2 regions of the Rhodococcus sp. I2R genome follow, and region 1 is predicted to be linked to the other one. Evidence: predicted binding sites of a transcription regulator. Region 1 holds the regulator's gene; the other holds the start of a gene.
What was found. Region 1 encodes HspR, which represses chaperone genes until heat shock. Its sites were predicted from a motif close to ANNTGAGTNNNNNNNACTCANNT; they were not measured.
Positions count from the first base shown of each region.

Region 2: a site for HspR is predicted at 1,458-1,480, ahead of clpB (ATP-dependent chaperone ClpB). Genes of this name have one in related genera too.

Region 1 covers NZ_JAHUTG010000023.1:72,387-88,128, forward strand. The annotation lists gene KVY23_RS20380 (cytochrome c biogenesis CcdA family protein) at 1-263, opposite strand, end outside; gene KVY23_RS20385 (thioredoxin domain-containing protein) at 270-986, opposite strand; gene KVY23_RS20390 (hypothetical protein) at 1,094-1,627, shown strand; gene KVY23_RS20395 (DUF2892 domain-containing protein) at 1,913-2,149, shown strand; gene KVY23_RS20400 (class I SAM-dependent methyltransferase) at 2,161-2,793, shown strand; gene KVY23_RS20405 (hypothetical protein) at 2,803-3,024, opposite strand; gene KVY23_RS20410 (glycosyltransferase family 2 protein) at 3,271-4,197, shown strand; gene KVY23_RS20415 (nitronate monooxygenase family protein) at 4,201-5,316, opposite strand; gene KVY23_RS20420 (acyl-CoA synthetase) at 5,326-6,960, opposite strand; gene KVY23_RS20425 (crotonase/enoyl-CoA hydratase family protein) at 7,143-7,877, shown strand; gene KVY23_RS20430 (hypothetical protein) at 8,006-9,037, shown strand; gene KVY23_RS20435 (FAD-binding oxidoreductase) at 9,027-9,773, opposite strand; gene KVY23_RS20440 (globin domain-containing protein) at 9,853-11,013, opposite strand; gene KVY23_RS20445 (nitric oxide synthase oxygenase) at 11,333-12,496, shown strand; gene KVY23_RS20450 (heat shock protein transcriptional repressor HspR) at 12,528-12,929, opposite strand; gene dnaJ (molecular chaperone DnaJ) at 12,929-14,122, opposite strand; gene grpE (nucleotide exchange factor GrpE) at 14,156-14,794, opposite strand; gene dnaK (molecular chaperone DnaK) at 14,791-15,742, opposite strand, start outside.
Region 2 covers NZ_JAHUTG010000015.1:101,226-116,967, reverse strand. The annotation lists gene clpB (ATP-dependent chaperone ClpB) at 1-1,399, opposite strand, end outside; gene KVY23_RS16810 (globin domain-containing protein) at 1,579-2,742, shown strand; gene KVY23_RS16805 (acyl-CoA synthetase) at 2,811-4,370, opposite strand; gene KVY23_RS16800 (LLM class F420-dependent oxidoreductase) at 4,393-5,421, opposite strand; gene KVY23_RS16795 (Zn-ribbon domain-containing OB-fold protein) at 5,488-6,447, shown strand; gene KVY23_RS16790 (thiolase domain-containing protein) at 6,457-7,506, shown strand; gene KVY23_RS16785 (thiolase domain-containing protein) at 7,507-8,676, shown strand; gene KVY23_RS16780 (TIGR03619 family F420-dependent LLM class oxidoreductase) at 8,673-9,533, shown strand; gene KVY23_RS16775 (cytochrome P450) at 9,597-10,865, opposite strand; gene KVY23_RS16770 (steroid 3-ketoacyl-CoA thiolase) at 11,049-12,182, shown strand; gene KVY23_RS16765 (DUF2277 domain-containing protein) at 12,217-12,486, opposite strand; gene KVY23_RS16760 (TetR/AcrR family transcriptional regulator) at 12,508-13,098, opposite strand; gene KVY23_RS16755 (cytochrome P450) at 13,182-14,579, shown strand; gene dinB (DNA polymerase IV) at 14,565-15,742, opposite strand, start outside.

The DNA of each region.
Region 1 (15,742 bases):
CCGAGCGCGATGATGACCACTCCGCCGATCATGGTGGTGACCTCGCGGTACTGGGTCAGGGCCGAACCTATCGCTCCGACGCCGGCTCCGAGGGGAACCAACACGGCAGCAAGACCGAGGTAGAACACGCCCGTGCGGCCGGCGAGCTTACCGGCCCCACCGAAGGCGTATGCGAAGAACGAGGGCAATAGCAATGCGGAACAGGGGCTGACCAACGCCAGTAGCCCGCCGAAGAACGCTCCGAGTAGTCCGATCTGCGACATCAGCGTTCAAACCCCGGCGGCGGTATCGATCAGGTGGACGAATTCCGACAACGGTTGCGCTCCGAGCACCGGATCTCCGTTGACCGAAAACGCAGGCGTTGCAGGAATACCCAGCGATTGCGCCTCGGTGGAGTCAGCGGTGATCGCGGCATCGAACTCGGTTCCGGTCGCATCGGCAGTAAAGCGTGCGATGTCCTCGATTCCGGCCTGTGCGGCATAGGTTTCGAGCACCTCGATGGTGAGGTCGGCATGCCCGGTCGCGGGGGCGTCGGCGTAGACGGCGTGGGTGAACTCCCAGAATCTGTCTTGGGCAGCTGCAGCACGACCGGCGCGAGCCGCGTCGAACGATTGTTGCCCGAAGATCGGAAGGTCGCGCCACTCTATCCGGAGCGTGCCGCCGTCGACATATCGGTCGATCAGTTCCGGTTCCGTTTCTCGACTGAACTTGGCGCAGAACGGGCATCGAAAGTCCGAGAATGCAATCATCACCACGGGTGCGTCGGCCGCACCGAGCGCCATCGGATCATCGACGGTGCGACGCGCCATATCTCCCAGGGGTCCGATCTCGGGGGCTGCGGTGGAGCCCTCGCCTGAAACCGCTTGCGATCGATCGCCGTCTCGCATACCCGTCAGCAGAACACCTACGAGCACCGCGGCGACCAGCACTGCGGTACCCAGAAGCCATAGGTCTCTACGGCGATGTGATCGAGAAGTCGATGTCATGCAATGCCTTTCGTTGCTCGACGCCAGTGGCATCGATACCCATGCGGGTATACCCTCGCAGAGTCGACCGCCCCAACACAACTACGACTCGTAGGAGAACCCTGCACATGCCTTCGCCCACCACGCCCGGCCATGTCGGAACCGATACCGAGGATCGCAGCGAGATTGCCGCCGCCGGCCTCAGTGGACCGAACCGCTTCAGTGGACCGAACCAATGGGTGGCGCGGATATCCCGCGGGGCAGCTGCAGCGGTGATCACCGTGCTCGTGGTGGGTGTTCCCACGGACATCATCGACACTCCACTGTTCGGTCGCGAGGTTCCCGTGCGGGCGTGGGAACTTCCGGTGCTACTGGCCACCGCACTGCTGACTGCGGTGTGGTTCGGCATCGACAAACCTGCACAGTCCGAGCGCACCGGAACCCCGGCCGCGCTCGGAGTGGTGCTCACCTTCTTCGCAGTCGGATGCCCGGTCTGCAACAAACTCGTACTTCTCGCAGTGGGGACATCGGGCGCGCTGGGACTGTGGGCGCCGATTCAACCCATCCTCGCCGGCGTGTCACTGACCATGCTGGCCGGGGCCGTGGCCTATCGGTGGCGCAAACGCGACTGCACCGACGCAACCTGCGGCGTGCAGGGCTAGCCGGCGTCGACCGCTGTTTTTCAGATACCCCATGGGGTATAGTCGGGGATCGAACCATTCGACACCGTTGGGAGCAGTATGTGTAGGGCAGTGAATTGCAGGAAGTGCGGAAAGACCACCTGGGCGGGCTGCGGTAACCACGTCGACCAGGTCATGCGCGGCGTCCCCAAGAGCAATCGATGCCAGGGACACCAGAACGAACCCAAATCCGGCGGATTCTTCTCGAGGATGTTCTCCGCCCGCTGAACAATCCCGTCCACACCACAACGAAGTGAGAATCCACAGATGACATCCACCGCGCACACCAGCGGTCCCACTATCGAACGGACCGTTCCCGCAATGGCAGGTACCGTCGTCCTCGCCAGCCTGGCCCTCGGGATGCTCCACGATCCTCGATGGCAGGTCCTGACGGCGTTCGTCGGCGGCAACCTTCTGCTGTACGCAGCGGTCGGATGGTGTCCCGCCAGCCTGATGATGCGTAAGTTGGGAATGCGTTCCAGCGCAACCTGCGCTCGACCATGAAAGGCGAGGAAATGTCAGCCGAGTCCCACCAACACCTGGACCGGTGGCACCGCTACTGGAACAAGCAGGCAGCCAGCTACGACAAGCACATGACCTTGCTCGATCGGGTGCTCTTCCGAGACACTCGATCGTGGGTGTGCTCCCGCGCCAGTGGCCAAGTTCTCGAAGTTGCCATCGGCACCGGACTCAATCTGGATCACTATCCGCCGCAGGTAGAACTGACAGGCATCGAGCTCAGCGAGGAGATGCTGTCGCGGGCCACCGCGAAAGCCCAGATCGTCAGGCCTGATGCCGACCTGCGGCTCGGCAACGCACACGAGCTGGAATTCGCCGACGCCTCCTTCGACACCGTCGTCTGCACCTTCTCCCTCTGCGCCATTCCTGAGCCCGACATCGCACTCGCCGAAATGGTGCGCGTGCTACGTCCGGGCGGAATGCTTCTGCTCGCGGACCACGTCCCCTCGTCCTACCGACCCGTTCGGTGGCTGCAGAAGCTGGCGGAAATGGTCAGCATCCCCGTCGGCGGCGAGCACCTACTACGCCGTCCGTCTCTGACCGTCGGCGGCAACAGCAGCCTCGCCGTCCGCGAGATCGAACGATTCGGCCTCGGCCTGGTGGAACGCTCGAGGAACGAAAAGATCTGAGCCAAGTCGTCAGTCGAAAAGCGTGGGCGACTCGGGCTCGGCGGCCACCGGCTCGACGGCCTGCGCGGGCGAGCCCTTGCGCACCACGGACAGGGTGGTGGTGCGCACCGACAGGCGGTGCCCTGCGTGGTGCTCGAGCAGCGCTAGGCCCTGCCGAATCTCGAGCACCTTCCATGGCCCGGCGTGACCGGTCGCCTGCACCAGGTCGCCCACTGCGATCACGGAAGCCACTGCTCGTCTCCATTCGGTAGGTGCACTCGATCGAGAGCCAGCTTAGTGGGCACCGGTGCTGGAAATCCGCCAATCGGGGCGTCGGCCACGTCGGGCCGAGGTAAACCGACTCTCTTATTTCTTCTTCGCCGTAAACGGGGCCCACACCTTGCGAACCGCCGAAGAACCGGTGAATCATTCAAAACAATTGATACACAATACATTTCGATTCGACGCAGTGTGCCACATGCGATAGCGTCGGCGAACGTGCCTGCTTTCGTGACCCGCGCCGAGACACTGTCCGTCGTCATCCCGTGCCACAACGAAGAGGCGTTCATCGGCCCGTGCCTCGACGCGCTGGCCGCGCAGACCGACGACCTGCACGAGATCATCGTCGTGGACAACAACTCCACCGACCGCACGGCAGCCGTCGTCCGGGGGTACATGAAGTCGAACCCCAAGATCACCCTGCTCCTCGAACGCACCCCAGGCGTCGCGCACGCGCGCAACGCCGGGTTCCGTGCCGCGAGCGGATACGTCCTCGGACGTATCGACGCCGACACCCGCGTCCGACCTGGCTGGGCTCGGGCCGTGCTGGACTTCCTATCCACCGACGGCGCCCACGTCGGCGGCGTAACCGGGTTGAATCTGCCGTACGACTCCCCGGTCCGCAGCCTCAAGGCTTGGTGGTTCGGTCGACAACTGAGGAAGGGCACCGTGGGCGGCGAGCGGCCGGTGACCAACTTGCACGGCGCGAACATGGCCATCCGACGGGCCGCGTGGCGAGAGATCGAACACCGAGTGAGCACCGACGCCCGGATTCATGAGGACCTCGACCTCGCACTGTGCCTGGGCGAGGCGCACATCGCTCTCGCACAGCTGACGGAGATGAATGTCGACGTATCACCGCGTCGCGCGTTGACACCGCCGTCGCAGTTCTCGGAGTACATCCAGTGCGGTATCGAGACATTCGAGCTACACGATGCGATGACCGAGCAGAGGCGCAAAGCCCTTCGGCTGCACTGGTGGTGGCACATTCTCGTCTTCGCCGTCTACCGCCCCTACGATCCCGCCCGGCAGCGTTACTCGCTGCGCTACCTGTTCTCGCCCGTCCGCTCGCGGATGCTGCCGGTCAACAACGGCGCAAGCTCCGCGGACGCGGCCGAGGCCGAGGCCGCGACCCGCGTCAGCTGAGCCTCAGCGCTGCTCGACGAGCCGGCTGACGGCCTCGTCGTATCCGGAAACAAGTTCCGCGACGATGTCCGCGACGGGCCGGATCTCGTTCATTCGACCCACGATCTGGCCCACCGGCATGGCCACCACGTCCGGGTTCTCTGCGTTGTTGATGCGTTGATGCGCCTCGCTGACCAGGATGTTCTGCAGTGGCATCGGGAGCGGATCGGGAGCTTCCGGTCGATCCCACGCATCGGTCCACTTGGTCTTCAACAGCCTCGCCGGCTTCCCCGAATAGATACGGGTGCGAACAGTGTCACTCGACGTAGCCGTCAACAGCGCTTCCTGCATCGCCGACGGCTTGCCCTCGTGCCTGGCTCCCAGCCGGTATTCGGCTGCGGTCAGCCACGTCGAACCCATCCACACCCCGTGCGCGCCGAGCGCCAACGCAGCTGCGACCTGACGGCCGCTGCCGATTCCGCCGGCCGCCAGCACACCTGCCTCGTCGCCGACGGCGTCGACGATCTCCGGGAGAAGCACCATCGACGCGATCTCACCAGTGTGACCACCGGCCTCGTATCCCTGTGCGATGACGATGTCGACACCGTTGCGCACGTGCCGACGCGCATGCTCCGCGGTGCCGGCCAACGCCGCAACCGGCACTCCGTGTTCGTGCGCCTGCTCGACCACATCGTTCGGCGGCGAACCGAGGGCGTTCGCGACGAGCTTGATCGGGTGACGCAGAGCGACGTCGACGTGCGATCTCGCCACCGAATGCAGCCAACCCAGCACCCCCTCGTTGCGCGCCTGATCGGCACCGAGCGGGGCGACGCCCAACTCGTCGAGGGTGCGGTCGATGAATGCTCGATGCTCGGCCGGAATGAGCTCGTTCAGGTCGACCGAGGCGCCCTCGGTGGGGATCTTCGCCGGCATGACGATGTCCACGCCGTACGGTTTGCCGTCGGTGTTGGCGTCCATCCAGGTCAGGACGGCGTCGAGCTCCTCGGGGTCGTTGAATCTCACACACCCGAGCACACCCAGCCCGCCCGCCCTGCTGATCGCGGCGGCGACGTGCTCGGATGGGGTGAAGCCGAAGACCGGGTATTGCACGCCGAACTTCTCGCACAGATCTGTCCGCATTCGTTGTCCTTATCTGCGCTGCGCGAGGTGCGCGTTGTTGGTTTCGTCAGCCGGTCGCAGCTCGGTCTGCTGCACCGCCCAGCGGTAGTCGGGCTTGCCCGCCGGCGACCGTTTGATCTCGTCGACGAACCACACGGCCCTGGGGACCTTGTAACCGGCGATCTCCTTGCGTGCGCACGCATCGAGATCGGCGAGCGATGGGCGTTCCTCGCCCCGTGCCTGAACGACAGCAGCAACCATGTGACCGAGCCTCTCGTCGGGGACTCCCACGACGATTGCGTCGAACACTTCGGGATGCGATTTCAGCGCGCCCTCGACCTCCTCCGGGAACACCTTCTCGCCGCCGGTGTTGATCGATACCGAACCGCGTCCGAGCATCGTGACGGTGCCGTCCTCTTCGACCTGCGCATAGTCACCGGGTATGGAGTACCGAACGCCGTGGATCTCCTTGAAGGTGGCCGCGGTCTTGGCCTCGTCCTTGTAGTAACCGACGGGAATGTGTCCGCGTCGGGCCAGCAGTCCCTTCTGGCCTGAACCGGGTTCGACCGGATGGCCGTCCTCGCCCAACACAGAAGTCGACGCGTCGATCTTCACTCGGGGTCCACCGGTGTGTTCGGCGCCCTTGGTGACCACGCTCAGGCCGCCGAACCCCGTTTCGGACGAGCCGATCGAATCGGTCAACATCCGGTTGGGCAGCAGTTCGAGGAACTTCTCCTTGATGCTCGGCGAGAACAGTGCCGCACTACTGGCCATCAGATACAGCGTCGACAGATCGTAGGGTTTGCCGTCGGGCCCACCCTCGATGAGGGCGTCGAGCATGGGCCGAGCCATGGCGTCGCCGGTGATGAAGATGAGGTTGATGCCGTGCTTGTCCACCAACTGCCAGATCGTGTGGCCGTCGAAGTCTGGGTGCAGCACCGTCTTTCCGCCGCCGAACAGAGACTGGAACGTCGCCCACTGCGCGCCACCATGAATCATCGGCGGGATCGGCATACGCGTCATGACGGGATTTTCGGCGCCCAGCTTTGCGAGATCCCACTCGTCCTCGAGATATTCGCCGGTCATGAAGTTGATGCCGCCGCCGAGTACGCGCCAGACGTCCTCGTGACGCCACATCACGCCCTTGGGGCTGCCGGTGGTTCCGCCGGTGTAGAGCATGTAGATGTCGTCACCGCTGCGTTCGCCGAAGTCGCGCTCGGGTGAGGATTGTTCGAGGGCTTCGTCGTAGGAGACCTGGCCGTCCGCCGCGTCGCCGATCACGATGGTCGTCTTCAGCAAGGGGCAGGTGGGCAAGACCGCAGCGACCTTATCGGAGTAGCGCGCCTCGTGAATCAGCGCGACCATGTCCGAATTTTGGAAGATGTACTGCAACTCGTTCTCTATGTATCGATAGTTGACGTTCACCACCACCGCACGCAGCTTGAACACAGCGATCATCGACTCGATGGTCTCGATGCCGTTGCGGCTGTAAACGCCTACTTTGTCACCCGGTTTCACCCCCTGTTTCTGCAGGTAATGGGCTAATCTGTTGGTCCGGTCTTCCATCTGCGCGTAGGTGATCTCACGATCCCCACACACCAGGGCGACCCGGTCCGGAACCAGGTCGACAGCATGTTCCACGAGGTCTGCGATATTGAGGGCCACGACACAAAAATAGAACGTGTTATCGTTTTTGACAATAGGCAAATCGAGACTCAGGTCACAGACCAGTGGGAGAACCGACAGTGTCATCCACCGCCCCGTCATCCACCACCCCGTCATCCACCGCCGCTTCAGCCACCGCCCACGCACTCGTCGAGAAGCGCGGTCACGTACTGATCGTGACGATGAACAGGCCCGAAGCACGCAACGCCCTGTCGGGCGAGATGATGGCGATCATGCGCGACGCCTGGGACAGGGTCGACAGCGATCCCGACATCCGCGTGGCCATCCTCACCGGCGCGGGTGGCGCGTTCTGCGCCGGAGCCGATCTCAAAGCCATGACGTCCACCCATCCGGGCGACAGCTTCAGCTCCGGCGGCTGGGACATGTCGAAGATCGAGGCGTTGCTCAAGGGCCGCAGGCTCACCAAGCCCCTGATCGCAGCCGTCGAAGGACCAGCCATCGCGGGCGGCACCGAGATTCTGCAGGGCACCGACATTCGAGTTGCCGGCGAGAGCGCCAAATTCGGTGTCTCCGAGGCCAAGTGGGGCCTCTTTCCGCTCGGCGGGTCGGCCGTGCGACTGGTCCGCCAGATTCCGTACACCATCGCCGCCGACATCCTGTTGACCGGCAGGCACATTCGCGCCGCCGAGGCCAAAGAGATCGGGCTCATCGGCCACGTCGTACCCGACGGGCAAGCACTGACCAAAGCGCTGGAACTGGCGGAGATGATCGCCGCGAACGGCCCCCTCGCCGTCCAGGCCATCCTGCGCACGATCCGCGATACCGAAGGCATGCATGAGGAGGCGGCGTTCCAGATCGACGCCGAACTCGGTGTCGCAGTGTTCAAGAGCCACGACGCCAAGGAAGGCCCCCGAGCGTTCGCGGAGAAGCGAAAGCCGTCGTTCGAGGGGCGATGATGCGCTGCGCGCCCGTGTGTGGGTAGTTACCGCCCGCGGTACCTACCCACACACAGGTGGGGGCAGGTTGTCCACAGGCCGAGGAAATCTCGGGCGTGTCGGACGATGCCAGGTGCCACCATCGGCGCATGGAACACGACCAGGACTGGCAGCGACTGCTCGACGAACAACTCGGCATTGTGCGCGCCGACCAACTGCGGCGATACGGGTACACCAGACGCATCACCCACCATCGCATCGCAAGCGGGCAGTGGCTGCCGGTGTTGTATGGCGTCGTATCGGTCACCAATGGTCCGCTGACTGTGCCGATGATGCACAGTGCCGCACTCGTCTACGGCGGCGGATCCGCCATCCTCAGCCACGAGACCGCGGCCGTGCACTGGAACATCAAGTCTGCACCCGCCGAGCCCAGACCGGTACACATCACGGTGCCGTTCGGGCGCTCGGCGGTCGATCAGGCCCCGACCCGACGTATCAACTCGCCGCGCGCGACCGCCTCGGCGCACACGATCATCCACCCCGGCGTCATCGTTCATCGATCGAGGGCCATCCGGCACATCCGCGTCGACGCAGGGTTCCCGCTGACATCGCGAGCCGATACCGCGATCGATCTCGCCACCGCCGCCGATACCGCGCGGGAGGGCATGATCGAACTCGTTCAAGCGACAACCAACGCGAGGATTTCGATCCAGGAGGTCCGTCGCCGCCTCGAACAGCGGCCGCCATGGCGCTACAAGAAGGCGATCGTCGACACCGTAGGGCTTCTCACCGACGGCGTGCAGTCAGCACTCGAACATCGGTATGTTCTCGACGTCGAGGCCGCCCACGGCCTTCCTACCGGAGCGCGGCAAGGGCCGGTGATCGTCGACGGCCGTGTCCTTTTCGAGGACGTCGACTACTGCAAGCATGGAGTGCCGCTCATAGTGCGTTTGGATGGCGCGCGGTTCCACTCGGCGAACGCTGTGAAATTCCGCGATCGACGGCGCGACAATGCCGCCGAGCTCGCCGGGCGCCCCAGGTTGGTCTACGGATGGGAGGAGGTCACCCGAACACCGTGCGCGGTGTTCGAAGAGGTCAGGGCAGTGCTGGTTCGGGAGGGCTGGAGCGACTCGTCGTTCCCGTGCTCTGCCTGCGCGCGGGGACGGGTGATCAGCGCCTGATCGCCGCTGCAGGGGTGCCGTTGCCGATCAACGCCGAGACGGTGGCCGCCTCCATACCCGGGGAACCGCACACCAGCACCTGATGATCGCCGAACGGCTCCTGCACGCTCATCACGTCGGCGAGGCTCCCCTCCCAGCAGTGTTCGGGACCGAAGATCGGCGCCTCCGCCGTTTCGGCGCGAATGGTGTCGTTCCACCGATCGGGTGCCCACGGATCCTTCAACTGGTCTACCACGGGAATGACCGTCAGCCAGGGAAGCTCCGAGGCGAGGATCCACAGCAGATCGGCGGCATAGAGGTCACGCGGCGATCGGCCCCCGACATACAGAGTCACCGGTGGCGGCGTTGTCGCGCGGTGCGCCAGATCGAGGATGAGTGCGCGCATCGGCGCAAGACCGGTACCGCCGGCAATCATGACGACCTCGCGTCCGGAATCGTCGATGGCGAGCGAGCCCTTGGGGTCGGTCAGCTTCCACACGTCGCCGGGCCTGGTCTCGTTGACGATCGACCCGCTCACCCAGCCCGCCGGGACGGCCCGAACATGAAACTCGAGCTTCCCATCCAGTGAGGGCGGCAACGCCGGGGAGTACCGACGCGTCAGCCGCGCGTTCTGCGGGACGGTCACCTCGAGCGATTGGCCGGCGGCGAACGGGATGCCGTCGCCGACGAGTCTGATCACCGCCAGGTCGTTGCGGAGTCGGTGGTACTGAACCACCTCGGCATTCCACGTCAGCATGGGTCCAGCGTAGGCCGCACCCGTGTGTGCGTAGGTACCTGCGGCGGTACCTACGCACACACGGGCGGCGGAGCCGCAATCACCAGGGGTCGTAACTGATCGTCGACATGTCGACCCCAGCGCCCTGCAGTCGAAATTTGGTCGTGTTGATCATCGACGGAGAGCCGACGATCGCGATGTCGTGGTTGTCCCACGGGCCGTGATCAACGACAACCGTGCCGAGTTTCCCGACCGTCGGCGGTATCGCGCCGGAGAATTGGCTGTACCGCGATCCGTCGGTCCACCACGGGTCGGTGTCATCCTCGACGACACCGACGATGGACAGCCACGGGTTGGTTGCCGCGATGTGCTGCAGCGTCGCCATGTCATAGAGATCGCAGGGATATTTCCCGCCGTAGAAGACGCTCACGCGAGGATTGTCGGTGCGTGCTGCCATCTCCATCACCTGCGCGCGCAACGGGGCAATGCCGGTTCCCGACGCGATCAGCAGCCGATCCCGGCCCCGCGCGGTGTGCCGCGTCATCGAACCCAACGGGGATCCGACACTCCAGCGGTCACCCACGGCGGTGTTGGCCACGACAGACGGACTGACCCAGCCGCCGGAGACACGTCGGATGTGAAATTCGATCTCACCCGCCGAGTTGGCCGGTATCGCGGGCGAGAGGTAGCGCCACATCCGCGGTCTGCTCGGGACCGAGACACTGACGTACTGGCCCGCTGCGTAGTCCATGGGCTCGTCGAGTTTGAGACGGACGACCGAGACGTCATCGAGAACCCGTATGTGTTCTACGACGGTACCCATCCACACCGGCGGGCCGTCGTCCCCGTTGGCGCCGTCGATCATCGTTGTGGCCATCACACCGATCACTTCGCGCCAGGCCCCCTCGACTTCCTCGGTCCACATCTCGGTGCCCGCGAACTGTTCCAACGCGGTGATCAACGCGTCGCCGACGGCCGCGTAGTGAGCGTCGACGATCCCGTATTTCCTGTGGTCACGACCCAGTTGCTGAAGAAACGGAAGTAGCCGGTCGAGGTTTTCGAGTTGATCGATTGCGTAGGCGATTGCGGTGAGAAGTTTGTCGCGTTGCAGCGACATCGACGCAGGAAAAAGATCGCGCGCCTCGGGGTTGCGCGCAAACAGAATCGCGTAGAAAGACCGGGTCAGTTTCTCGGGCCCACCCTCGACGGCGGCTACCGCCTTGAAAGTTGTTCTGACGAGTGAAATCGTCCGACTGTCCATTGGCCTGTTAGCCCCCTCTCCGAGTCCGCGCATACGTGTGTCCACTGCTGATCGCTGCCTTCGACCTGCGTAGATCACCGGCGATTGGCCGAAGTCTAGCCCAGCCGCAGCGATGCGACTCATCGCAGGAGAACGTACGAATCGGTTTCTTCGGCCATAACAATCCAATCGCCGAAAATACCTGAGATAACCGACCGAGTGCTATCAATTGGCATGGCAGGCATAGCGTTTCGGGCCTTTCCAGCAACTCGTCGAGGCTCTACTATCGCAGCGACGATAGAGATCGAAAAGGGTGCAATCGAAACGGGGTAGGCCAATCGTGACTGTCGCTGTCGGGGCGAACACACAAGCAACAGCGCAGAAACGGAATGGGGATCCAGGCAGCAACGACACGGACTTGGCCCGTCGTCTGCGCGAGTGCCGTGAGTTCTTCGAACTGCCCGAATTGGCGCACTTGCCGGCCGAGCGGAAAACCAGCGTCTTGAAAGAGATGCGCCGAACCGGGACATACGTGCAGTCGGCCGAGGAGATACTCATCGGCGCCAAACTCGCGTGGCGCAACCACGCTCGATGCGTCGGCCGCAAGCACTGGCGAACCCTCGAGCTCATCGACGCCCGCCATGCCACGTCCGCACAGGACATCGCCGACGCGTGCTTCGAACATCTCACGGTCGCGACGAACGGCGGGGCACTGCGGTCCATCGTCACCGTCGGGCCACCGCCGCTCCCCGACGGTCGTGAGTACCGCATCCTCAACCCACAGCTGATTCGGTACGCCGGCTATCGCGGCGCGGACGGCACCGTTGTCGGCGATCCCGCCCATCTCGAACTCACCGAGCTCGCGCAGAGTCTGGGATGGCGGGGCGAGGGCACCGCATTCGACGTGCTGCCGCTGATGATCTCCACCCCCGACGAGCCCGTTCAACTGTTCGATGTGCCGTCCGAGCTGGTGCTGGAGGTGCCGCTGGTGCACCCGAACTACCGGTGGTTCGCCGATCTCGGCCTGAAGTGGCATGCCGTTCCCGCGGTATCGGACATGGATCTCGAGATCGGCGGGGTTCGCTACCCGTGTGCGCCGTTCAACGGGTGGTACGTCAACACCGAGGTCGGAGCCAGGAACTTCAGCGATACCGATCGATACGACATGCTGCCGACCATCGCCAAGAAACTCCGGCTGGACAGAAGTTCGGACCGCACACTGTGGAAGGACCGCGCCCTCGTGGAGCTCAACAGAGCGGTCATCCACAGTTTCCGCGAGTCGGGGGCATACATGGTCGACCATCACACCGTCGCCAAGCAGTTCGTCGACCATGTCGAGCGTGAAGCCAAAGCTGGGAGATCGTGCCCGACGGATTGGTCGTGGATCAATCCCCCGATGTCCTCCTCGATCACCCCGACGTTCCACCGGCTCTACGATCCGCCGGACCTCGACATCAGACCGAATTTCGTGTCCCGACGAGGGTCGGGCTGCCCATTCTCCTGAGCGAGCAGCGCGAACAGTGAGGACGAACTTCTCAGCGCTGGTGCCGCGGCTTCCACACCACGAGTGCGTTTCGCTGCACGGGAACGAGATCGCGCCGGTAGCCGGCGTGGACGTTGGCGAGTTCCTGGGCGAGCTCGGACACCCGAGCCTGCAGCGCTTCGACCTGATTGGTCAGCTCGATGATGCGCTTGATGCCCGCGAGATTGACGCCCTCGTCCTGGGAGAGGCGCTGAACTTCGCGTAGCAACGCGACGTCCCGCGGCGAATACCGTCGACCGCCACCGGTGGTGCGGTGCGGGGTGACCAAGCCGAGGCGGTCGTAGGTTCGCAGCGTTTGTGCGTGCATTCCGGCGAGTTGGGCGGCAACGGAGATAACGAAGACCTGCGCGTCCGGGTCACCCTGCGAAGGAGTGGGTCCAGGCGGCACCGTCATCATGCACCAGCCCATCCCGCCCGCGGGTCGAATCCACTGGCCTTTTCGGCTTCCAGATATGCCCGCAGCGCCTCGGTGGCGGGATCGTCGAGCTTCTGCGGCACGGCAACCTTGACGGTGACCATCAGGTCACCCGGGGTACCTGCCTTTTTCGGTACGCCGCGACCGCGGACGCGCAGGACCCGGCCGTCGACGGTGCCGGGCGGGACCTTGACTCCGACCCGGCCTTCGAGCGTCGGGATCGAGAGCGTGGTTCCGAGCACCAGTTCGCCGTAGCTGACCGGGACGGTGACGGTGAGATCGTCGCCGCTGCGTCCGAACACCTTGTCCGGCCGGACTCGGACCGTGACGTAGAGGTCACCCGACGGCGCCCCGCGCAGACCGGCTTCGCCTTGACCGGCGAGCCTGATCTTCTGGCCGTCGGACACTCCCGGAGGCACGCGAACAGTGATGGTGCGGGTGCGGTTCTGCACACCGCTACCGCGGCAGTCTGCGCACGGATCATCGATGATGGAGCCGCTTCCGCGGCAGTCGTCGCACGGCTCGCTGAATCCGAACGCACCCTGGTTGCGATTGACGACGCCAGCGCCGTTGCACCTGGGACACACACGCGGACTGGTCCCGGGCTTTGCCCCGCTGCCGTGGCACGTGGTGCACGAGGACGGGCTCGTCAGGCGAAGCGGAACGGTGACGCCTTGCGTGGCCTCACGAAAAGCGAGCGTGGTTTCGGTTTCGACGTCACTGCCGCGCCGGGGACGGTTGGATGTGGTTCGTTGCTGAGGTCCGCCGCCGCGGTTGAACAATCCACCGAAGAGGTCTCCGATGCCGCCGTCGGCACCGGCTCCGGCACCAGCACCGCCGAAGATGTCGCCGACGTCGAAGGTCTGGCCGCCTCCGCCGCCGAATCCACCGGCACCCGGACTGAATCCGCCGCCCTGTCGGCCGAACCCGCCGGAGGCGAACAGCCGCCTGGCCTCGTCGTACTCTTTGCGCTTGGCCGGGTCGATCAGCACCGACTTGGCTTCGCTGATCGCCTTGAAACGCTGTTCTGCTGCGGCGTTACCCGGGTTGGCATCGGGGTGATTGTCCCTCGCCAACTTGCGGTAGGCCTTGTTGATTTCGTCTGTGGTGGCGCTGGAAGAAACGCCCAGCTCCTTGTAGAAGTCCTTCTCGATCCACTCCCGCTGGCTCACCGGGCGTTCCCTCCCCTCGCGCTGACTCTATTTTTACTGCTCGTCGGACGGTTGTGCTTCGACAGCGTCCACGACGCCGACCATTGCGGTGCGCAACACGCGGTCACCGAGCTTGTACCCAGGCCGCATGAGCGCGCCGACGACCGGCTCGCTGCCGTCGCCCTCGTGGGAAACGGCCTCGTGGATAGCCGGGTCGAACTTGTCGCCGATGGCGCCGAAAGTGGACAGACCGATGTTGGTGAAAACACCGGCCAGCTTGTCCGCCACTGCCCTCAGCGGGCCTGTCTCCAGGTCACCGTGCTGGCGAGCGCGCTCGAGATCGTCGAGCACCGGGAGCAGCTGGGATACGACGGACGCCTTCGCGTTCTCCGCTCCGGTCTGCTTTTCGCGATCGGTGCGACGCCGGTAGTTCGCGTACTCCGCCGATACCCGCTGCAGATCGGCAGTGAGCTCCAGGACCTGCGTGTCACGCGGATCCTCGAACTCCTGGACTGCGGCGACTTCGAGGTCGTGCGCCCCTTCTTCTGGAACCGAGCCGGGCTGCGGCGCAGCGCCGGTACCCGCCAGGGGTTCCGGTACTGCGTCGCCTTCCCGTGGTTCACCGGTCTCGGGATCGATCTTTCGCTTGTCGACGAAAGTGACCGGTTCCTGCTCGGTGTTGTCCGAGGTCACTTCTTCTCCGCGTCGTCGGCGGGCTCGTCGACAACTTCTGCGTCGACGACACCGTCGTCAGCGGGCTGCGATGTGCCTTCCGGTCCGCCCTGCTCCTTGGCCTGCGCCTCGTAGATGGCGGTGCCGAGTGCCTGCGACTCGGTGGACAGCTTCTCCACGGCGGTCTTCACTGCCGAGATGTCGCTGCCTGCGAGAGCCGTCTTGGCCTCTTCGATGGCGGACTCGACGCGGCCCTTGAGCTCGGCGTCGACCTTGTCCTCGTTGTCCTTGACGAACTTCTCCGTCTGGTGCACGAGGGACTCGGCCTGGTTGCGAACCTCGGCCTCTTCGCGGCGAGCCTTGTCCTCTTCCGCGTGCGCCTCGGCGTCGGCAACCATGCGATCGATCTCTTCCTTGGACAAGCCGGAGCCGTCCTGGATCTTGATCGTGTTTTCCTTGCCGGTGCCCTTGTCCTTGGCCGTGACGTGCACGATGCCGTTGGCGTCGATGTCGAAGGTGACCTCGATCTGCGGGACGCCGCGAGGAGCCGGGGGCAGCTCGGTCAGCTCGAAGGAGCCGAGGAGCTTGTTGTGCGAGGCGATCTCGCGCTCACCCTGGAAGACCTGGATCTGCACCGAAGGCTGATTGTCGTCAGCGGTGGTGAAGGTCTCGGATCGCTTCGTCGGGATGGTGGTGTTGCGCTCGATGAGCTTGGTCATCACGCCACCCTTGGTCTCGATGCCGAGGGACAGCGGCGTGACGTCGAGGAGCAGAACGTCCTTGACCTCACCCTTGAGCACGCCGGCCTGAAGTGCGGCACCGACGGCCACGACCTCGTCCGGGTTGACGCCCTTGTTGGGCTCACGTCCACCGGAGAGTTCCTTGACCAGCTCGGAGACGGCGGGCATACGCGTCGAACCACCGACGAGCACGACGTGATCGATGTCCTTGACGGCGATGCCGGAGTCC
Region 2 (15,742 bases), on a different contig from region 1:
TCTCGTTCTGCCAGCGAGTGCTCAGTTGCGCGAGCTTCTCCTGACCATCGGCCAACTCTGCGCGAAGCTTGTCCAGGCGTGCTTTCGACGCGTCATCGGTTTCCTTCTGGAGCGCCATCTCCTCGATCTCGAGGCGTCGAACCGCACGCTCGACCTCGTCTACCTCCACCGGACGTGAGTCGATTTCCATGCGCAGCCGCGACGCAGCCTCGTCGACGAGGTCGATTGCCTTGTCCGGCAGGAAACGTGAGGTGATGTAGCGGTCGGACAGGGTGGCCGCCGACACCAGAGCAGAGTCGGTGATCCGGACGCCGTGGTGGACCTCGTAGCGCTCCTTGAGCCCGCGCAGGATGCCGACGGTGTCCTCGACCGACGGTTCACCGACGTATACCTGCTGGAACCGACGCTCGAGTGCCGCATCCTTCTCGATGTACTTGCGGTACTCCTCCAGCGTGGTGGCACCGACGAGCCGCAGCTCCCCGCGCGCCAGCATCGGCTTGATCATGTTGCCCGCGTCCATCGCGGACTCACCTGTGGCACCGGCACCCACGATGGTGTGCACCTCGTCGATGAATGTGATGACCTGCCCAGCGGAGTTCTTGATGTCGTCCAGGACGGCCTTGAGGCGTTCTTCGAACTCGCCCCGATACTTCGCACCGGCGACCATCGAACCGAGGTCGAGGGAGATCACGGTCTTCCCACGCAGGCTCTCCGGCACGTCACCGGCGATGATGCGTTGCGCAAGACCCTCGACGATGGCAGTTTTGCCGACGCCAGGCTCACCGATGAGCACAGGGTTGTTCTTGGTTCGCCGTGACAGGACCTGCACCACGCGACGAATTTCGGTGTCGCGGCCGATCACTGGATCGAGCTCACCCTCGCGAGCACGGGCAGTCAAGTCGGTGCTGTACTTCTCGAGGGCTTGATACGTGCTCTCGGGATCGGCACTGGTGACGCGGGCGCTGCCACGCACCGTCTGGAAGGCGTCGCGTAGATCGTTGGGGCCGGCGCCACGGGAGGTCAAGAGCTTGGCGACGTCACTGTCTCCAGTCGCGAGGCCGACCATGAGGTGTTCGGTGGAGACGTACTCGTCATCGAGTTCGGTGGCGAGACTCTGCGCTGCAGTGATGGCCGCGAGCGCCTCTCGGCCGAGCTGTGGAGTGGTGGTCGATCCAGTAGCAGAAGGTAGGCGGTCGACCAGGGACTGCGCTTCACCGCGAATCGTCGCCGGATCGACGCCGACCGCCTTCAGCAGGGGGGAGGCGATGCCGTCGGTCTGATCGAGCAACGCCACCAACAAGTGCGCCGGACGGATGTCCGGGTTTCCGGCCGAGGATGCGGCCTGCAGGGCTGCGCTGAGCGCAGCCTGCGTCTTCGTGGTGGGGGTGAAACTGTCCACCGTTCACCTACTTTCTGTTCGAGTTTCTGTGAACTGTCACTCCATGCAACGATACTGAAGTTGAGTCTGTTCCGCTCAACTTGAACAAAAGGAAAATTCTTCGGTGGCCAGCGTCAAGCAAACGGGATACTCTCGGACGGTCTACTTTGGAACCGTCTAGCCGCGGCGGAGGCTGATTCATGCTCGATGAGCGAACAATCTCCCTGGTTCGTGCGGGTTTCAAGTCCGTCCTGGCAGCCGAAGATGGACCGGCAATTCTCGCGCGATCGTTCTACGCGCACCTCTTCGTCGAGCATCCCGAGTTCCGCACCCTCTTTCCGGCTTCGATGGATCAGCAGCGCGAGCACTTCGTACGAGCACTCGCATACGTCTTCGACAACCTGAACAACGACGATCGGGTCGAACCGTTCCTGCAGCAACTGGGCCGTGATCACCGAAAGCACGGCGTGAACGGCTCGCATTTCCGAGCCGGTGGTTCCGCGCTGATCTCTGCGTTCCGCAATTTCGCGGGCAACGAACTGTGGACGGACGAGGTCGAGGCTGCATGGCACGAGACTCTGGCATGCATCACCGACAACATGGCTGTCGCAGCCGACTCCGACGAACTGCCGCCGTACTGGGGTGCGACCATCGTCGAGCATCACCGCGTCCTCGACGACCTCGCGATCATCAGGCTGCAACTCGACGAGGGCATCCACTATTTCCCGGGCCAGTACGTCAGTGTGCAGATTCCACAACGACCCAAGTTGTGGCGGTACCTCTCACCCGCCATCCCGTGCAACGCGCAAGGTGAGATCGAGTTTCACGTCCGACGCGTGTCGGGCGGTTGGGTCAGTCCAGCGATGGTCGCAGAATCCGTGGTCGGTGATCGCTGGGCGATCAGTCCCCCGCTGGGCGGGCTGCATATCGACCGGAACATCTCCGAGGACGTGCTCATGATCGCCGGTGGCACGGGGTTGGCACCGCTGCGGGCACAGATCATGGACATGGCCCGGCGCAGTAGGAACCCCCGGGTGCATCTGTTCATGAGCGGCACCTACCCATGCGATCTGTACGACGCGCGCACACTGTGGCAACTGTCGCTGTCGAATCCATGGCTGACGGTGGTTCCGGTCACCGACGAGGATGAAAACCCTTGGTGGCACACGGACCCGACGCCCGAGCTGCCGTACGGAATGCACCAACGACTGCACGGGTCCGTCGGAAAGGTTGTCACGAGATTCGGATCGTGGGCGGACCGACAGATTCAGATCTGCGGATCACCGTCGATGGTGCGGACGACGCTGTACGCCCTGCGCAAGGTGGGGACGCCGATGTCGCACGTACAACACGATCCACTGTAGGCAGCTCCGCTGCATGTGAGTGGAAATACGTGTCCCACTATGTATTTCCACTCACATGCGCGAGGCGCCTATATGTTCGCGCGACCCTGCCAGTACGGGTCGCGGAGCTTGCGCTTGTACAGTTTTCCGTTGGGATCGCGCGGAAGCTCGTCGACGTACTCCACCGATCTCGGGAGCTTGAACTTCGCCAGCCGCTCGCGGGCGAATGCGAGGAGCTCCTCGGTGAGAGCCTCGGACGGCTCGATCCCCACCTCCGGTTGCACGACCGCCTTGATCTCCTCGCCCCAATCGACATGCGGCACACCGAAGACCGCCACATCGGCGACTTTCGGGTGCGTGACCAGCTCGCCCTCGATCTCTGCCGGATAGATATTGACGCCGCCGGAGATGATCATGTCCGATTTGCGATCGCAGAGGAACAGATAGCCGTCCTCGTCGAGATAGCCGATGTCACCGAGGGTGAACATATCTCCGACGCGTGACTCCTCCGTCTTCTTCTTGTCGTGGTGATACTCGAAACTCGATCCGCCCATACGCATGTACACCTGGCCGGGTTCACCGACCGGAAGTTCGTTCCCGTCGTCGCCGAGCACGGTGACGACCGAATTGGGCCACGCGGTGCCGACCGAACCGGGTTTGCGTAGCCACTCCTCGCCGGAGATCACGGTGCCGCCGCCCTCGGTTGCCGCGTAGTACTCGGTGACAACCGGACCCCACCAGTGAAGCATTCGTCGTTTGACTTCCTTCGGACACGGAGCTGCACCGTGAATCATCACTCTCAGCGAGGAGACGTCGTACTTGCTTCGAACATCTTCCGGAAGCGCGAGAAGTCGGTGAAATTGCGTCGGAACCATGTGACTGTGTGTCACTCGGTGACGCTCGATCAACGCCAGCATCTCCTCCGGATCCCAACGATCCATCAGAACTACTTTGTGCCCCAATTGAATCGAGATGGCGACGAAGTTCAGCACCGCCGTGTGGTAGAGCGGAGACCCGCAGATGTGCACATGATCGTCGAAGGGCCGGATCCCGAAGATCGAGAAGAAGCCACTCGACGCCAGCGGTACCTGGTCGGGGTCGGCGCCGGTCAACGGACGCCGGACACCCTTCGGTTTGCCCGTCGTCCCGGAGGTGTAGAGCATGGGTCCACCGGCTGTGCGGATCTCGGGACGCTCGTCCGAGGTGCCGAGGTCGCGCAGCGGGGTGAAGCCGTCGATCTCACCGACGGAGTACCTGTTCGCGACGCCCGATTCGTCAGCAGCCTGACGGGCCGCCGCACTGAAACGACTCGAAGCGACAAAGGCTTTGGCGTCGCTGTCCTTCAGAATGTATGCAACCTCAGGGCCGGTCAGGTGCCAGTTGACCGCCACGATGTACAGGCCGGTTTGATACGCGGCGAAGTAGAACGCAACGAGGTCGGCACTGTTGTGCAGCATCATCACGACGCTGTCGCCGGGCCGTAGTCCCAACTCTTGCAGGCCTCGGCCGTACCTGTTGGCTTCGGAAACGAGTTGGCCGTACGTTCGGCTCTCGCCACCCGGATCCACGAGCGCGATTCGGTCGGGTTCCTCGGCTGCGATATTCCAGAGTCCACCGGTGCGTGTCTCAGTCTTCTGCTCGACCGTCATGGCCATCAATCTAGAACGTGTTCTACCGGTTCAGCAAGGCCCCCAGCTCGGCGACGCGCGACGGGGTGTGCGCAGTGACCAACAACATCGTCACCCCGGCATCACTCCAACGCTTCACCTCGCTGCGCACATGATCCTCGTCGCCGATGATCATCGTCTCGGCCACCATCTCGTCGGGGACCACCGCCGCGGCGTCGTCCTTGCGGCCGGCCCGGAACAGCCGCCCGATCTCCTCGACCTCGGGGCCGTAGCCCATTCTCCGGTAGACCTGCGCGTGGAAGTTCTCACTCGGCGCCCCCATTCCGCCCACGTACAACGCAATCGTCGGCTTGAGCTGGGCGATCGATGCCGCACGGTTGTCGGTAACGACCACCTGACACGTGGCCGCGATCTCGAAATCTTCCCGCGAACGACGCGCACCCGCGCGCGCGAAGCCCTCGTCGAGCCACTCGTCGTACATCGGCGCCAGCCGCGGCGAGTAGTAGATCGCGAGCCAGCCGTCGGCGATCTCAGCGGCCAGCGCCACGTTCTTCGGTCCCTCGGCGCCCAGCCAGATCGGCAGGTCCGCGCGCAAGGGGTGGGTGATCGGCTTGAGCGCCTTACCGAGCCCGGTGCCTCCCGCGGGCAGCGGATAATGCGGTCCGGGGCTGGTCACCGGCCCCTCCCGAGCCAGCACCTGACGCACGATGTCGACGTATTCGCGGGTACGAGCGAGCGGTTTCGCGAACGGGGTGCCGTACCACCCCTCCACCACCTGAGGCCCCGACACTCCCAGCCCCAGTACCGCCCGACCGCCGCTCAGGTGGTCGAGCGTCAACGCATGCATGGCGCAGCTGGTGGGGGTACGCGCAGACAGCTGCGCCACCGACGTACCCAGTCGAACCTTCGAGGTTCGCGAACCCCACCACGCGAGCGGAGTGAACGCGTCCGAGCCCCAGGATTCGGCCGCGAAGATCGCATCGAAGCCCGCCGCTTCGGCCGCGTCGACCAGTTCTCCGGTTCCCTCCGGAGGCTGCGCACCCCAGTATCCGAGCTGCAAACCGAGCTTCATGAAGGCGCCTTCCGTCGTCGTGGTCTTGCCACCATAATAAGAACCTGTTCTACTGAAAAAGTGACTATGGTGAATACACCACTCAGCGCACCTCTGAACAACGCCTTCGATTACACCCGATCTGTCGGGCCGACCATCGGGGCGTTCTTGACGGGCCTGCGCCGCAAACAGCTGACCGGCGGACGCGGAAGCGACGGACGCGTGTACGTCCCGCCACCCGAATACGATTCGGTCACAAAGGAACCCATCACCGAGTTCGTCGACGTCGGATCTTCCGGCACGGTGCTCTCGTGGTCGTGGGTTCCGAATCCGTACGACGGGCAACCCCTCGATCATCCCTTCGCCTTCGCGTTGATCCAGCTCGACGGAGCGGACACCGCGATACTGCATGCCGTCGACGCCGGTTCGTCGACAAACATGGCGACGGGAATGCGCGTCCATGCCCGATGGGCGGAGGATCGCGTCGGGGACATCCACGACATCGAGTGCTTCGAACCCGGAGAGGGCGACGACCAGCCTCACTCCACCGGCGATCCCGGCGCCGACGCCGTCACGATGATCACCACCCCGGTCCGACTGGAATACACGCACTCCGCCTCGGCCGAGGAGAGCTACTACCTGCGAGGGCTCGCCGAGGGCCGAATTCTCGGCGGTCGCACCGACTCCGACGGCAAGGTCTACGTGCCCCCGCGCGGCGCGAGCCCCACTGATGGTCGCCCGACCACCGAGCAGGTCGAGCTGCCGGACCGGGGCATCGTCACCACCTACTGCATCGTGAACGTGCCGTTCCTCGGGCAACGCATCACACCTCCGTACATCGCGGCATACGTGCTGCTCGACGGCGCCGACATCGCGTTTCTGCATCTGATCCTCGAATGCGATCCCGCGGATGTACGCATGGGCATGCGGGTCGAGGCGAAGTGGAAGCCCCGCGAAGAGTGGGGCTACACACTCGAGAACATCGAGTACTTCCGCCCGACGGGTGAGCCCGACGCCGAGTACGACTCCTACAAGCATCACCTCTGAGAGGCGAAGATGACCGATATCGCAGTGGTGGGCTTCGCCCAGGCGCCGAACGTCGCCGAAACCGCAGGTACCACCAACGGCGTCGAAATGCTGGTGCCGTGTTTTGCGCAACTGTATGCCGAACTCGGCATCACCAAGTCCGACATCGGATTCTGGTGCTCTGGTTCCTCCGACTATCTTGCTGGGCGGGCGTTCTCGTTCATCTCGGCGATCGACGCCATCGGCGCCGTCCCCCCGATCAACGAGTCCCACGTCGAGATGGACGCCGCCTGGGCGTTCTACGAGGCGTGGATCAAACTGATGACAGGCGAGGTGGACACCGCGCTGGTCTACGGCTTCGGCAAGTCCTCCGCCGGCACGCTCGCGAAGGTGCTGGCGATGCAGCTGGACCCCTACCTGATCGCACCACTCTGGCCGGATGCCGTGTCACTGGCTGGAATACAGGCACGCGCCGGTATCGACGCCGGGAAATGGGACGAGCGAGCGATGGCCGAAGTCGCGGTCCGAAACCGATCGAACGCGCATCCGCTGGCCCAACTGTCCGACCCGCTCGAACTCGAGTCCATTCTGCGCTCGGACTACATCGCCGATCCCCTGCGCGCGCACGATTGCGCGCCGGTCACCGACGGGGCGTCGGCGATCGTTCTCGCCGCAGGCGACCGCGCACGGTCGCTTCGAGAGCGCCCGGCGTGGATCACCGGCATCGAACACCTCGTCGACTCCCCCAACATCGGTGTCCGCGATCTCACGAGCGCACCGTCGGCCTACAACGCGGCGCTGAAGGCGTCGGGCGGCGACCTGGCGAGCATCTCGGCCGCAGAACTACACGCACCGTTCACGCATCAGGAGCTGATTCTGTCCCAGTGGCTGCCGAGTGAGACGACGATCAATCCATCCGGCGGCCCACTCGTCGGGAATCCGATGTTCTCGGCGGGGCTCGAACGCATCGGCCACGCCGCCACCCGAATATTCGACGGTTCGGACTCTCGCGTCCTCGCGCATGCCACCAGCGGGCCTCTGCTGCAACAGAATCTCGTCGCGGTCATGGAGGGCAGATAGGTGAGCAAGAACCCAGCCGCAGTCATCGGCACCGGGCAGACGCACTACGTCGCCAAACGTCACGACGTGTCGATGTCCGGAATGCTTCGTGAGGCGATCGACCGGGCGATGCTCGATGCGGAGGTCACCTGGGACGACATCGACGCGGTCGTTGTCGGCAAGGCCCCAGACCTGTTCGAGGGCGTGATGATGCCGGAGCTGTTCATGGCCGACGCCATCGGCGCCACCGGGAAACCGCTGCTCCGCGTACACACAGCCGGTTCTGTCGGCGGTTCCACCGCCGTGGTCGCGAGTTCTCTCGTCACCTCGGGAGTGCATCGTCGGGTGCTTGCGGTGGCGTGGGAGAAGCAGTCCGAGAGCAATGCGATGTGGGCGCTGTCGATTCCGGTGCCGTTCAACATGCCGGTCGGAGCCGGTGCGGGCGGCTACTTTGCGCCGCACGTCCGCTCGTACATCCGACGCTCCAACGCGCCCGAACACATCGGGGCGATGGTTGCCGTCAAGGACCGCCTCAACGGCAGCAAGAACCCGTACGCGCACCTGAATCAACCGGATATCACGCTCGAATCGGTGCAGGCCTCGCAGATGCTGTGGGACCCGATCCGATACGACGAGACCTGCCCGTCCTCCGACGGTGCCTGCGCGGTCGTCATCGGCGACGAGGACACCGCCCGCGCCCGAGAAGCCGACGGCAAGACCGTCGCCTGGATTCATGCCACCGCCATGCGAACCGAGCCGACCACGTTCTCGGGCAGGGACCAGGTCAACCCGCAGGCCGGTCGAGATGCCGCTGCCGCCCTGTGGAAGTCGGCCGGTATCAGTGACCCGCTCACCGAGATCGACGTCGCCGAGATCTATGTACCCTTCTCCTGGTTCGAGCCGATGTGGCTCGAAAACCTCGGCTTCATGGCCGAGGGGCAGGGTTGGAAGCTCACCGAGGCCGGTGACACGGCCATCGGGGGCAAACTCCCGGTCAACTGTTCCGGCGGCGTGCTCTGCTCCAACCCGATCGGCGCGTCGGGCATGATCCGATTCGCCGAGGCCGCCATGCAGGTGATGCACCGAGCCGGCGACCATCAGGTGGCCGACGCCAGGAAAGCGCTGGGCCACGCGTACGGCGGCGGCTCCCAGTACTTCTCGATGTGGGTCGTGGGAAGTGAGCAGCCGTGAAGTACACCGTCGGCATCGCGATGACGCCGTTGAACGAGTTGACCACGCTGGCGCAGACTGCGGAGGAGTGCGGCTACTCCTCGATCGCACTCCCGGACTCGCTGTTCTACATGAAGACTCAATCCGCCGACTACCCGTACACCTCCGACGGTTCTCGAATGTGGAACGCAGAGACGCCGTGGGTCGACCCGCTGATCGCTGCAGCCGCGATGGGGGCGGTCACCTCGCGCATCGAGTTCTACACTCAGGTCCTCAAACTGGGGTCCCGCAATCCGGTGCTGCTTGCACGTCAGGTCGGCTCGGTTGCGGCGATGACGGGCAACCGATTCGGGTTCGGCGTCGGAATAGGTTGGGCACCCGAGGAGTTCGAGTGGTGCGGTGTGCCGTACGCCAAACGTGGCAAGCGTGTCGATGAGATGATCGAGGTCATCACGCTCATTCTCGGCGGCGGAATGGTCGCCCATCACGGCGAGTTCTACGATTTCGACGATTTGCAGATGAGTCCCGCACCGACCAAGCCCGTTCCCTTCTATGTGGGCGGGCACACCGACGTCGCGCTTCGTCGGGCCGCGCGGGTCGGTGACGGATGGACCTCGGCGATGATCAAGTTCGATGACCTGGTGGCGGTCATCGCGCGCCTTCGTGAGCTGCGCGCCGAATACGGTAGAGCGGACGAGCCATTCGAGATCCAGACCGTCTGCATCGACCGATTCGGGCGGGACGGCTACGCGGAACTCGAGGACGCCGGCGTCACCGACATCATCACGGTGCCGTGGATCTTCGACGGAATCGGCTTCGACGGCCCGCTCGCGGACAAGCAGGATTCTCTGCGGAAGTTCGCCGACAAGTACCTTTAGGCGCCTAGCGACGCATGTGCGCGGAAATACATAGCCTGCTATGTATTTCCGCGCACATGCGCTTCAGTGCCTAACCGGGCATCCACCCGTGTAATCGACCTGGAATTCCTTGACCCCGTTGATCCATCCCGATCGCAAGCGACGAGGATCGCCGAGCTTGGAAATATCCGGAATGTGGTCGGCGATCGCATTGAACATCAGGTCGATCTCCATCCGAGCAAGATTGGCACCGATGCAGTAGTGCGCGCCGTGGCCACCGAAACCGACGTGCGGGTTGGGGTCTCGCATGATGTCGAACTCGAGCGGGTTCTCGAAGACGTCTTCGTCGAAGTTCGCGGAGCCGTAGAACATCGCCACACGATCGCCGGCCTTGATCGTCGTACCGTTCAGATCGAAGTCCTCCTTGGCGGTGCGCTGGAAAGCGACGATCGGCGACGCGTAGCGGACGATCTCGTCGGCGGTGGTTTCCGGACGTTCCTTCTTGTACAGCTCCCACTGATCCGGATTCTCCATGAACGCCGCCATCCCGTGCGTGATCGCGTTGCGAGTGGTTTCGTTGCCCGCCACTGCCAGAATGATGACGAAGAAGCCGAACTCCTCCGGCGCCATGTGATCGCCGTCGATGTCGGCGTTGATGAGCTTGGTGATGATGTCGTCCTTCGGACACTTCCGGCGCTCGTCGGCCATCTGGTACGCGTACCCCAGGACCTGGGTCGACGCCTCCACCGGATCGATATCGAACTCCGGGTCGTCATAGGACGTCATCTCGTTCGACCAGTCGAAGATCTTCCTCCGGTCTTCCTGGGGAATCCCGATGAGATCGGCGATCGCCTGCAACGGGAGTTCCGAGGCGATCTCGGTGACGAAGTCACCGGTCGGATTCTCGGCCGCCCTCTTCACGATTTCGTTCGCACGCCGCTCCAGCTCGTCACGCAGGCCGTTGATCGACTTGGGCGTGAATCCCTTGGACACGAGCTTGCGCGTCTTGGTGTGCTGCGGCGCATCCTGATTGAGCATCACGAACCGTTGCAGTTCGATCTGTTCACGAGTGATGTCGTCGTTGAAGCGCGGTAGCGCGGTGTTCTCGTAGCTCGAGAACACATCGCTCCGTTTCGAGATCTCCTTGATGTCTGCGTGCTTGGTCACGACCCAGTAGCCCTCATCGTGGAATCCGCCTACGGTCGGCGGCTGCGGGCACCACCAGATCGGCGCAGTCTTGCGCAGCTCAGCGAACTCTTGCACGGGTATGCGCTGTTCGTAGATGTCCGGATCTGTCGGATCGAAGCCCTCGGGAAGTTGTGGACGAGCGAGGTCCGGTCGTACGTCTGTCACTGCAGTCTCCTGATGGTTCCTCGGTCACTCCGCAGCCTGCACCGCTGGATTGTCCGCAGGGCTGCGCTTAAGTGAAACACGTTCTAGATTTATTCAAACACAACGCTGCTGTGCAAGGAAGAAGATCGCTTGCCATATTTCAAGAACGTGTTCTACTTTTGAGTGAGTAGAAAGGAGCCCACCGTGGGCAATCCCGTAATCGTCGAGGCAGTGCGCACCCCCATCGGCAAGCGAGGAGGGTGGCTCTCCGGACTGCACGCGGCCGAATTACTCGGCCTCGCCCAGCACGGCGCGCTGGACCGCCTGGGTCTCGACCCGGCAATGGTCGAGCAGGTCATCGGCGGATGCGTCACGCAAGCAGGCGAGCAGTCGAACAACATCACGCGCACGGCGTGGCTACACGCCGGACTGCCCTGGCAGAGCGGATGCACCACTGTCGACGCACAATGCGGGTCGGCTCAGCAGGCCACCCACCTCGTGGCGGGTCTGATCTCGATCGGGGCGATCGACGCCGGAATGGCATGTGGCGTCGAGGCGATGAGCCGAGTTCCCCTGGGCGCGAACGTCGGCGACAACGCAGGGTCGAGACGTCCGGACTCCTGGGAGATCGACCTTCCCAATCAGTTCGAGGCGGCCGAGCGGATCGCGCGACGGCGCGGCCTCTCTCGAAGCGATCTCGAAACCCTCGGTGTCCGGTCGCAGGCAGCGGCCAAGCGCGCGTGGGAGGAGGGGCGCTTCGACCGCGAAACGTTGCAGGTACGAATCGGTGACGACGTAGTCACGCGAGATCAGGGACTGCGTGACACCACTGCCGAATCCCTGGCCAAGCTCAAGCCGGTCATCGAGGGCGGGCTGCACACCGCGGGCACGTCCTCACAGATTTCCGACGGCGCCGCCGCGGTCATCGTCATGGACGAGGAGCGGGCCCGAGAACTCGGCTTCACCCCACGTGCACGCATCGTTTCGCAGTGCCTCGTCGGCGCCGAGACCGAGTTCCATCTGGACGGGCCGGTGCAGGCGACCACACGGGTGCTCGAACGCAGCGGCATGAAGATGGGCGACCTCGACCTGTTCGAGATCAACGAGGCGTTCGCCTCGGTTCCCTTGTCGTGGGCGTCGGTACACGAGCCCGACATGGACAAGGTCAACGTCAACGGGGGCGCGCTTGCGCTCGGCCATCCGGTCGGAAGTACTGGTGCACGGCTCATCACCACCGCCCTGCACGAACTCGAACGCCGGGACGGGTCCACCGCTCTGATCACGATGTGCGCGGGGGGCGCCCTGTCCACGGGAACGATCATCGAACGGATCAGCTGAGTCGGATCACCTGGTCCGGATCAGCTGGGCCGGATCAGCCCTTGGCAGCGATGCGGGCCCGAACCTCGGGTCGTCGCAGCGGCGGCACCGTGGGCGGCGGCTGACGTCGCTCCGGCAGGGCGTCCAGGAGACGATGGGTCGTGGCGGTCACTTCGGCGACGGCGATCTCGAAGGCGTCGCGAGTGGCGTCGGACGTCTTATGGACGCCGCTGATCTTGCGTACGTACTGGCGCGCCGCGGCCTCGATCTCCTCGTCGGTCGCGTGCGGTTCGAGCCCGCGCAGCGTGGTGATGTTTCGGCACATGCAGATCACGATAGTCCTCGGTCAGATCCGTAGCAGCCCTTCGAGTGCACCCATGCACAGGCGCTTGACATCGCTTTCTGTGATCGTTTTGCGGTCGAGCCAATCCAGGCACACCGTCCGCACGAACGACACCCATCCTCGCAGTGCAGTCTTGGTCACTTCATCGTCACGCACCTCCGCGGGCAGCGCCGCGAGAATGCGTTCCTGCTGGATGTCGAGCTCGGCCGTCAGGATCGACTGGATCTCCGCATCCCCCAGCATTGCGCCGCGATTGATGGCGCGGACACCGTGCTCGTGTTCTACCGAATATCGAAAGTAGGCATCGAGTCCCGCCGCAACCTGCTCGGCGACGGGCAGCGAGGTATCAGGGGCGGTGATCTCGAGTATGCGGGCGGACTCGACCTTCAGTATCTCGGCGAAGAAGTCTCGCTTCGACGAGAAGTAGTGGTACATCAGCCCCCGGGAGACACCCGCGAGGTCGGCGACCTCCTCGATCCACACCTCGTCGTAGGGCCTGTCCGCGAACAGCCGTGACCCGATGTCGAGCAACTGTTTCCTGCGCTGAACCGGGGTGAGCCGTCTGCGCGGACTGATCGTTTCCGCATGCTCCACGCCAGTAAGACTACTTGACACCGGTTCAGTAAGGAGTAGGTTCGCTATTGCATCCCAGTTCAGTAACAAGCGAAGAGGTCGCCATGGTCGCCGACATCGCAACACGCCCACCCGCACTCCCCCATCCGCCGAGGCGAGTGCCCTTCATCGGCGACGTCGTGGGCGTCCACGCGTCGACCCCGGTCCAGGACTCGATAGCCCTCGCCGAGACACTCGGCCCGATCTTCGAGCGCGTGGTGATGGGCCGACAATTCGTCATCGTCGCCGGCGCCGACCTCGCCGGCGAGCTGTGCGACGAGAACCGGTTCGTCAAGCACGTCGCCCCGGCGGTCGAAGGACTCCGGTCTGTCGGCGGGGACGGACTGTTCACCGCCTACTCCCACGAGCCCAACTGGCGCAAAGCCCACGACCTGCTCCGGCCCGCGTTCACCGCAAGCGCGATGCGTAGCTATCACGACATCATGGTGTCGGTCTCCTCGGAACTCGTCACCCGATGGCAGTCGCGATCGACCGTCGACGTCTCCGCCGACATGACGAAGCTGACCCTCGAGACCATCGGCCGCACCGGCTTCAGCTACACCTTCGACTCCTTCACCCGCGAAAAACCGCACCCCTTCGTCGACGCCATGGTGGGCGTCCTGAGCCACAATCAGCGCCGTGAACTCTTCCCCATACCGTGGCTCGCGAACGTGGTCTACCGTCGAGCGGACCGCAAGAACGACAAAAACCAGCGCTACCTCGCCGAAATCCTCGACGACATCATCCGCACCCGGCGCGATGAGGAAACAGGCTCCACTCCCGGCCTGACGGATCTGCTCGACATCATGCTCGATGCCGCCCGCGACGCGGACAACCCGAATGCCCTCAGCGAGATCAACATTCGGCACCAGATTCTGACGTTCCTCATCGCCGGACACGAAACCACCTCGGGTGCGCTCTCGTTCGCGCTCTACTACCTCGCACACAACCCCGACATCATGGCGGCCGCTCGCGCCGAAGTCGACGAGGTGTGGGGATCCGAGTCACCGACGTTCCAACAGGTTCCCAAACTGAGGCTGGTGCGCCGCATCCTCGACGAAGCTCTGCGACTATGGCCGACCGCGCCGGCATTCGCCAGAGAGGCACGTGAGGACACCGTCATCGGGGGAAACTACGAGATGAAGAAGGGCGACTGGGCGCTCGTGCTCATCCCTGGATTGCACCGCGATCCGGTATGGGGTGAGGACACCGATCGATTCGATCCGGACCGCTTCCTCTCGGCCAACGTTCGAGCACGGCCGGGGCACGTCTACAAGCCGTGGGGCACCGGAGAACGCGCGTGCATCGGAAGACAATTCGCCATCCATGAAGCCGTTCTGGTTCTCGGGACGATCCTTCAACGCTTCGAGTTCCGTGCCGACCCGGCGTACCAGCTGAAGATCGAGGAACGCCTGACGCTGATGCCGAAGAACTTCGAGCTGCAGATTTCAGTCCGGCAGTAGCGGGACCGTCAGGCCCGAGTTCCGGCCCAGCAGCACGCCCCTCGTCAACGCCTTCTTCCCGAACTTGCTGTGGACACAGTCGAGGGCGAGGTCGAGTGCAGACGCACTCGGTGCGTCCTGTTCCTTCTCGAATTGCAGCTCGAGTTGTTCGGCTCCGCTGCGCTCGATGTTGGCAACAGTGACTCCGACCAGCGTGATTCCCTGCTCCGCAATCAACGATGCGGCCTCGCGCAGCAGGGCAAGCGCGGCGTCGAGAATGTCCTGGGTGTCAGCGGTTGCGCGAGTCAGCGTGTGCGAGCGCGTGATCTTGGTGAAATCGGCGAACCGTAGCCGAAGCACCACCGTCCGCCCCGTCCGATCCGCCGCTCGCATCCGCTGGGTCACCCGATCCACCAGCGCGATCAGCGAGACCTCCACATCTTTCGGCGACGTCGGTCCGCGGCCGAGGGCGTGCTGAGCACCGATCGAGCTACGGCCGCGGTACATCTGCACCTGCCGGGGATCGCGGTTGTTCGCCAGCGAGTAGAGATGATGCCCCGCGCCCTTTCCCAGAATCGCCACGATGGACGCCTCGGTCTGCGTGGCGATGTCGCCAACGGTTCGAATGTCGAAGGCATGCAGTTTCTCGGCAGTCGCCTTGCCGACTCCCCACAGCCTTTCGATACCGAGAGGATGAAGAAACTCCAGTTCACGGCCCGGTTCGACGAGCAACAAGCCGTCGGGCTTGCCAACTGCGCTCGCCACTTTCGCAAGGAACTTGGTGCTCGCGATGCCCACCGTGATGGGCAGTCCGACCTGCTCCTTCACCTCCCGGCGAAGCCGCTCGGCCACCTGCACCGGCGTCCCGCGGATCCTACTCAGACCGGTGACGTCGAGGAATGCCTCGTCGACGGAAATACCCTCGACCAACGGGGTGGTGTCACGAAAGATCTCGAAGACGGCTCGGCTGGCCTCGATGTAGGCGTCCATCCTCGGCGGCACGACGATCGCGTGTCGGCACAACGCTCTCGCCTGGGCGCCACTCATCGGGGTACGCACGCCGAAAGCCTTCGCCTCGTAGCTGGCCGCGAGCACCACTCCGCCGCCGACGAGCACGGGCTTGCCCCGAAGGCGAGGGTCGTCGCGCTGCTCGACGGACGCGTAGAACGAGTCGAGATCGGCGT